Regions from separate parts of the Mucilaginibacter florum genome, predicted to be linked through region 1. Evidence: riboswitches for the same ligand, from Rfam matches in the RefSeq annotation. Region 1 holds a riboswitch; each other region holds the start of a gene.
What was found. A riboswitch is a leader RNA that binds a small molecule or an ion and turns the genes downstream of it on or off. The one in region 1 is predicted to bind S-adenosylmethionine.
Positions count from the first base shown of each region.

Region 1 (2,259 bases):
TGGTGGGAACGTATCCGCCAGGTACAGGAAATGGGCGGTGCAATTCCTTCGCCGATGGATTGTTACTGGCTTACCAGAAGTATCAAAACGCTGCCCTACCGCATGCGCGGACACGTACACAATGCTCATCTATTAGCCCAGTTTTTAGAAAGCCACGCTAAAGTGGAAAGCGTAATGTATCCTGGACTGGAAAGCCATCCTCAGCATGAATTAGCCCAAAAACAGATGCTGTCTTTCGGTGGAATGCTTTCGTTCCTGGTAAAAGGCGACGTTAATGATACCGCCAAGGTAATTAATGCAGTAAAGTTATTTACACAGGCTACCAGCTTAGGTGGTGTAGAAAGCCTGATTGAGCATCGTGCGCTTGTTGAGGGGCCTGACACCAAAACGCCTAAAAATCTGCTTAGGGTATCTGTAGGATTAGAGCATATTGATGATCTAATTGAAGATTTATCAAATGCTTTATCTGTAATTTAAGAGAAGCTTTTGGTGGTATTTTAAGTTTTTTAAAATTTTATTTGGAAAGAAGTTTCAGATTACACTATCTTTGAAACATTATTTGGTAGTAATACCACGATCAATTTCCCTCACAAGGTTTTTGATTTATAAAGAAGCGGCGAGAGAACAGGCTCAACAGACCCGCTGGCAACCCTCGATCAACAAGAGAAGGTGCCAATTCCTGACCCGGGAAATAAACCGGGAAATATAAATGAATAAAATGGAAAAATTAATTCGCATCATTCAGCAAGTTTTAGGTTTAAACCAACAAGTATCTCCTGTTTTAATTCCGGTTAAAGCAAAAAGCTGTATGTGCATGTGTTGTTGCTGTTGCTAATGCAATAACACACGATTTCTTTTTCTGAACTATTCCCTGAAATTGTTTTTCGTGTAACTCAGATGGGCTTGCTATATCCCATCCGCGTATCCTCACAAGATTTTTTAACTACAAAATCCAGCTACCATGTCAGCTTTAAATTTAAAATTCGAAACCTTACAACTACACGCCGGACAAGAAGTTGATCCAACTACCGGATCACGTGCCGTGCCTTTATATCAAACCTCTTCTTACGTATTCAAAAATGCCGAGCACGGCGCAAATCTTTTTGCATTAAAAGAATTTGGGAACATTTACACCCGTTTAATGAACCCTACTACAGATGTATTTGAAAAACGCATAGCGGCATTAGAAGGCGGTGTTGCTGCACTGGCAACAGCATCGGGCCAGGCGGCACAATTTTTAGCATTAAACAACATCCTGCAAGCAGGCGATAATTTTGTGGCTTCGCCGTTTTTATATGGCGGTAGCTACAATCAGTTTAAGGTATCTTTTAAACGTTTAGGTATTGAGGTGCGTTTTGCAGCCGATGATACAGCCGAAAGCCTGGAAAGCAAAATCGATAACAATACAAAAGCAATTTACTTGGAAACCATTGGTAACCCGGGTTTTAGTATTGCCGACTTTGACAAAGTATCGGCGCTTGCACGTAAATACGATATCCCTTTAATTGTAGACAATACATTCGGAGCCGGTGGTTACCTTTTCCGTCCGATTGAGCATGGCGCAAACGTGGTGGTAGAATCAGCCACTAAATGGATTGGCGGACATGGCACCAGTATAGGCGGTGTAATTGTTGACGGTGGTAACTACAACTGGGGTAATGGTAAGTTCCCGCAATTTACCGAACCTTCTGAAGGATATCACGGCCTTGTATTTAATGATGTATTTGGTATCGGCGGCCCATTTGGTAACATCCAATATATCATCAGAGCACGTGTGGAAGGCTTGCGCGATTTTGGTCCTTCGCAATCACCATTCAATTCGTTTTTATTTATCCAGGGATTAGAAACGCTTTCATTACGTGTTCAGCGACATGTAGATAATGCTTTGGAACTGGCGCAATGGTTAGCACAGCATCCGCAGGTTGCTAAAGTGAATTATCCTGGCTTGCCATCATCGCCATATCATACACTGGCTAAAAAATATCTAAAGAACGGTTTTGGTGCTGTGCTGTCTTTCGAGCTGAAAGGCGATAAAGAAAATGCCGGTAAAGTGATAGATAATTTGCAGTTGGTGAGCCATCTTGCCAATGTGGGTGATGCCAAAACGTTGATCATACAACCGTCGGCAACTACACATCAGCAGCTGAATGAAGCCGAACAATTAAGTGCTGGCGTTACTCCTGCCCTGTTGCGTGTATCTGTTGGTATTGAGCATATAGACGATATCAAAGCAGATTTTGAGCAGGCTTTTGCCAAAAT
Region 1 covers NZ_CP117877.1:2,680,576-2,682,834, reverse strand. The annotation lists gene PQ461_RS11475 (trans-sulfuration enzyme family protein) at 1-477, shown strand, start outside; SAM riboswitch class I at 601-712, shown strand; gene PQ461_RS11470 (O-acetylhomoserine aminocarboxypropyltransferase/cysteine synthase family protein) at 962-2,259, shown strand, end outside.

Region 2 (2,259 bases), 1.2 Mb from region 1:
AACACAGTTGCAAGATCCGCGTGTGTTTGTTGTTGCAGAACCAGCACGATACCTGGTGGATAATCAGAAACAAAGCCCGACAGATTTTTCATCATTTGTTGGCGCCGATCCTGGTCTTGATCTTGGTATAATGTACAATAATGCAGGTCAGCAGAAATACTCTTTCATTAACCGTAAGCATTTTTACTCTACTTATACCGGTGAGCCAAGTATCCAGATTGGTTATTCTGAACTGATGTTCAACATTGCAGAAGGTATCAACCGTGGCTGGTCAAACGGTAATGCCGAGCAGTATTACATGAATGGTATTAAAGCATCAATGGCATCATACGGTATCCCTGAAACCGGTAGCTTTACAGCATATTTTTACCGTCCGGGATCAACAGATGTAACTGCTGCATCAAACTACGACAGTTATACTATTAATAATAATTTTACTAATTATTATGCGCAAACAGCGGTTAAGTATGCAGGCGGTACAACTGGTTTAACCCAGATCTTACAGCAAAAATACCTTGCCCTGTTCCGTCACTCGGGCCTTGAGTCTTACTATACCTACCGCCGTACAGGTGCGCCGACTTTTACAACCGGTCCGGGTACAGGTAACGGTGGCCGTATTGCGCTAAGGTTTCAATACCCAGGTTCAGAGAAAACATCAAACACCACCAATTACCAAAAAGCACTGGCAAGCCAGTTTGGTGGCAATGATGACATCAATGGTAAAATGTGGCTTCTTCAGTAGCATATTTGATCAATAAGTTAAGAGCCGTTAGCGATAACGGCTCTTTTTTTTTATGTAAAAAATTAATTTCATTTAATTCTATAGAATTAGTAGTCTTTTGTATATTTGCACCGTCAGTTCTTAATGTCATTATCGAGAAAGACGGAGGGATAGGCCCTGAGAAGTCTTAGCAACCTATACATAAGTAATTAAGGTGCTAAATCCTATCTGCATTAAGCAGAAGAGATAATGTTTGTGATTTTCTACAGCATGTCTTTAAGTTTCTTTCCGGTACACTGATCATTAAAAACTGCCTGCACAAAAAGGAAATATGAAACTAAATCTACTTAACTCCATCAGTGGCTGCTCATCAAGATTGTATGATCCTTCGGGGCATACGGAGCAACGAGCCCTTATTAAATCAAGCTTTAAAAGTGCTTTAAAGTCAAACTTTGCTATCCCATTCTCTTCCCTTTGCTGCTGCTGTTGTTGTTAATGCAATAACTCTTTAGGAAGCATCTGCTTCTGGCTATAATCATCATCATTTACTGTAAATTTTTTTTAAAGACGTAAAAGCGCCTGCTTACTGGCTGTGCTTATATGTCTCTGTATTATCAGCTTCAAAAATTATGTATAAAAATTACAAGCTATTATTAGCCGTATTTCTGGCATTTATCTTTGTGCAAAGCGTGTCCGCGCAGACACTTAAAATCAGCGGTGTGGTAACCGCCAAATCAGACGGACTGCCTTTACCCGGCGTAAGTGTTGCCATTAAAGGGACAACCAATGGCGTACAAACTACTGTCGACGGTAAGTTTACCCTTAGCGTAAAAAAGAGCGACGTGCTCCGCTTTACCTATATCGGTTACACCGCAAAAGAGGTAGTGGTAACCGGTGCCGAAACTAATCTCCAGGTGGTTTTGGAAGAAGCGCCAAACTCGTTGAACGAAGTGGTTGTAACTGCATTGAATATTTCTAAAGATAAAAAATCTTTAGGATATGCAGTACAGGGCTTAAAATCTAAAGATATTACCGAGGCTAAAGAAACCAACTTTGTTAACGCACTTGCCGGTAAAATAGCAGGTGTACAGGTTACCGGCAGCCAGGGCGATATGGGATCTTCCCGGATTGTGATCCGTGGCGAAACTTCTATAGCTGGTAACAACCAGCCTTTATTTGTGGTTGACGGTGTTATTGTAGATAACTCGCAGTTCCAAGGCACTAATGGCTCGCGCGATTTTCCAAATGCGATCTCAGATCTTAACCCCGAAGATATAGAATCTGTAAGCGTACTTAAAGGCCCCAACGCAGCAGCTTTGTACGGTTACCGTGCCGCAGCAGGAGTAATATTAATTAAAACCAAAACAGGTAAAGGTACCAACGGCTTAGGGATAACCCTTAACTCAAATACCAGTTTTTCGAGTCTGAAAGTATTACCTGATTTTCAAAACGAATATGGCCAGGGTTCAAATGGCAAGTTCAGTTATGTAGATGGTAAAGGCGGCGGTGTTAATGATGGCGTTGATGAAAGCTGGGGC
Region 2 covers NZ_CP117877.1:1,460,830-1,463,088, forward strand. The annotation lists gene PQ461_RS06435 (SusD/RagB family nutrient-binding outer membrane lipoprotein) at 1-742, shown strand, start outside; SAM riboswitch class I at 869-974, shown strand; gene PQ461_RS06440 (SusC/RagA family TonB-linked outer membrane protein) at 1,351-2,259, shown strand, end outside.
Region 2: another riboswitch for S-adenosylmethionine. It lies ahead of PQ461_RS06440 (SusC/RagA family TonB-linked outer membrane protein); the one in region 1 lies ahead of PQ461_RS11470 (O-acetylhomoserine aminocarboxypropyltransferase/cysteine synthase family protein).

Region 3 (2,259 bases), 2.0 Mb from region 1:
GCAGTGCTAAAACGCTGAAACAACAAAGCAACAAGGCCAAGTCACGAGTTTCTTTTGTATACTTTTCTTTGACGGCCAAAGAAAAGTATCATTAACAATGTCCGCATTCAATATTATAATCTTAACTTAGGTTTCCCAATTACAAACCACATCTGATGAAAACGATATTTAAAAGCCTGCTACTGTTATTTATTTTCGTTGTTACCATTAACTGCACAGCGAAAGTTGCTACAAGCAAACCGCGCGTGCTGGTATTTAGTAAAACAGCAGGCTACCATCATAAGTCTATCGGCCCGGGCATGGTAGCCATAGCCAAACTTGGAGCTGAAAACAACTTTGACGTTGATACCACAACAGATGCTTCTAAGTTTACTACAGATAACCTTAAGCAGTACGCTGCCGTAATTTTTCTAAGTACAACCGGCGATGTACTTAATGATACCCAACAGGATGCGTTTAAGCAATACATAGAAGCAGGACATGGTTTTGTAGGTGTACACGCAGCTACCGATACCGAATACGACTGGCCGTGGTATGGCAACCTGGTTGGCGCTTATTTCAAAAGTCACCCGGCACAGCAGGAAGCTACTTTCAATGTGGTTGATCGCAAATTTATCGCTACTAAACACCTGCCCGCTGTTTGGAAACGCTTTGACGAGCTTTACAATTTTAAATGGCTTGCGCCAGACCTGCACGTGCTGATCACCATTGATGAGAAGACTTATAAAGGCGGCGAAAACGGCGACAATCACCCGATGAGCTGGTACCATGACTACGATGGCGGCCGTGCTTTTTATACAGAACTTGGCCATACGGATGAATCATACCAGGATCCGTTGTACCTCAAACACCTTTTAGGCGGTATCAAATACGCAATGGGCAAGGCTAAATGACCTGCCTTATTCTGTAAAACTTTTAATTCTGTTTCAGACCATTAAGCACATTTGCTTTTTACAAGCTTATTGTGCAATTTTGCAACGCTTATAGAGAAAGATGGAGGGATTAGACCCTGCGAAATCTTAGCAACCTGTGCTTACAAGGTGCTACATTCTACTTAAACTCTACGACTTGATGGGTTTAGGACAGATAAGCGAAAGTCAGCGGATAAACCGCCTTTTTTCGTATAAGCTTAAGTCAGTATCAAGTATTTAGTAGCAGGTATCAAGATGATTTGATATCAGCAACTTAATGCCCTATGTGTGGTAATACTAACTACCTGATACGTGCTACTTGATACTTCAACATGAGCATTAAAGAAGAGTTAAAAAAACGTATACTAGTTATAGACGGTGCTATGGGTACCATGATCCAGCGGTATCAGCTTACAGAAGCAGATTTTCGTGGCGATCGGTTTAAAAATCACCCGTCAGACCTTAAAGGTAATAACGACCTGCTGAATATCACGCGCCCGGATGTGATTAAGGCTATTCACCTGGAATACCTTGCCGCCGGGGCCGATATTATTGAAACCAATACGTTCAGCACGCAGCGCATTTCACTGGCCGACTACCACATGGAAGAGCTGGCTTATGAACTAAGTTATGAAGGTGCACGCATAGCACGTGAAGCGGTTGACGAATGGAATGCTAAAACTCCTGAAAAACCACGCTACGTAGCTGGTGCCGTTGGGCCAACCAACCGTACGGCATCTTTATCGCCGGATGTAAATGATCCGGGTTATCGTGCGGTTACCTTTGATGATCTTGCCGAAGCATACTATGACCAGGTACGCGGTTTAGTGGATGGCGGCAGTGACCTGATCCTGATTGAAACCATTTTTGATACGCTAAATGCCAAAGCAGCAATTTTTGCTGTACAGCGTTACGGAAACGAGACTGGCAAACACCTTCCGATCATGATTTCGGGCACTATTACCGATGCTTCGGGACGTACACTTTCGGGGCAAACTGTCGAAGCTTTCTGGAATTCGATACGCCATGCCAACCTGCTTTCGGTCGGGCTTAACTGTGCTTTGGGAGCTAAAGAAATGCGACCGCATATTGAGGAGTTATCCGAGAAAGCAGATGTTTTCATCTCTGCTTATCCAAATGCAGGCCTTCCTAACGAGTTTGGAGGTTATGATGAAATGCCGCATGAAACCGCTCATTTTATCGATGACTTTTTACAGGCCGGTTTTGTTAATATTGTTGGTGGCTGCTGTGGTACCACGCCAGAGCATATTAAATGTATTGCAGAAAGAGCGGCTAAATATCCGCCGCGCGAAATTCCTGCCCAGGAGCCTTACATGCGTTTAAGCGG
Region 3 covers NZ_CP117877.1:4,695,766-4,698,024, forward strand. The annotation lists gene PQ461_RS20595 (ThuA domain-containing protein) at 156-893, shown strand; SAM riboswitch class I at 979-1,093, shown strand; gene metH (methionine synthase) at 1,244-2,259, shown strand, end outside.
Region 3: another riboswitch for S-adenosylmethionine. It lies ahead of metH (methionine synthase); the one in region 1 lies ahead of PQ461_RS11470 (O-acetylhomoserine aminocarboxypropyltransferase/cysteine synthase family protein).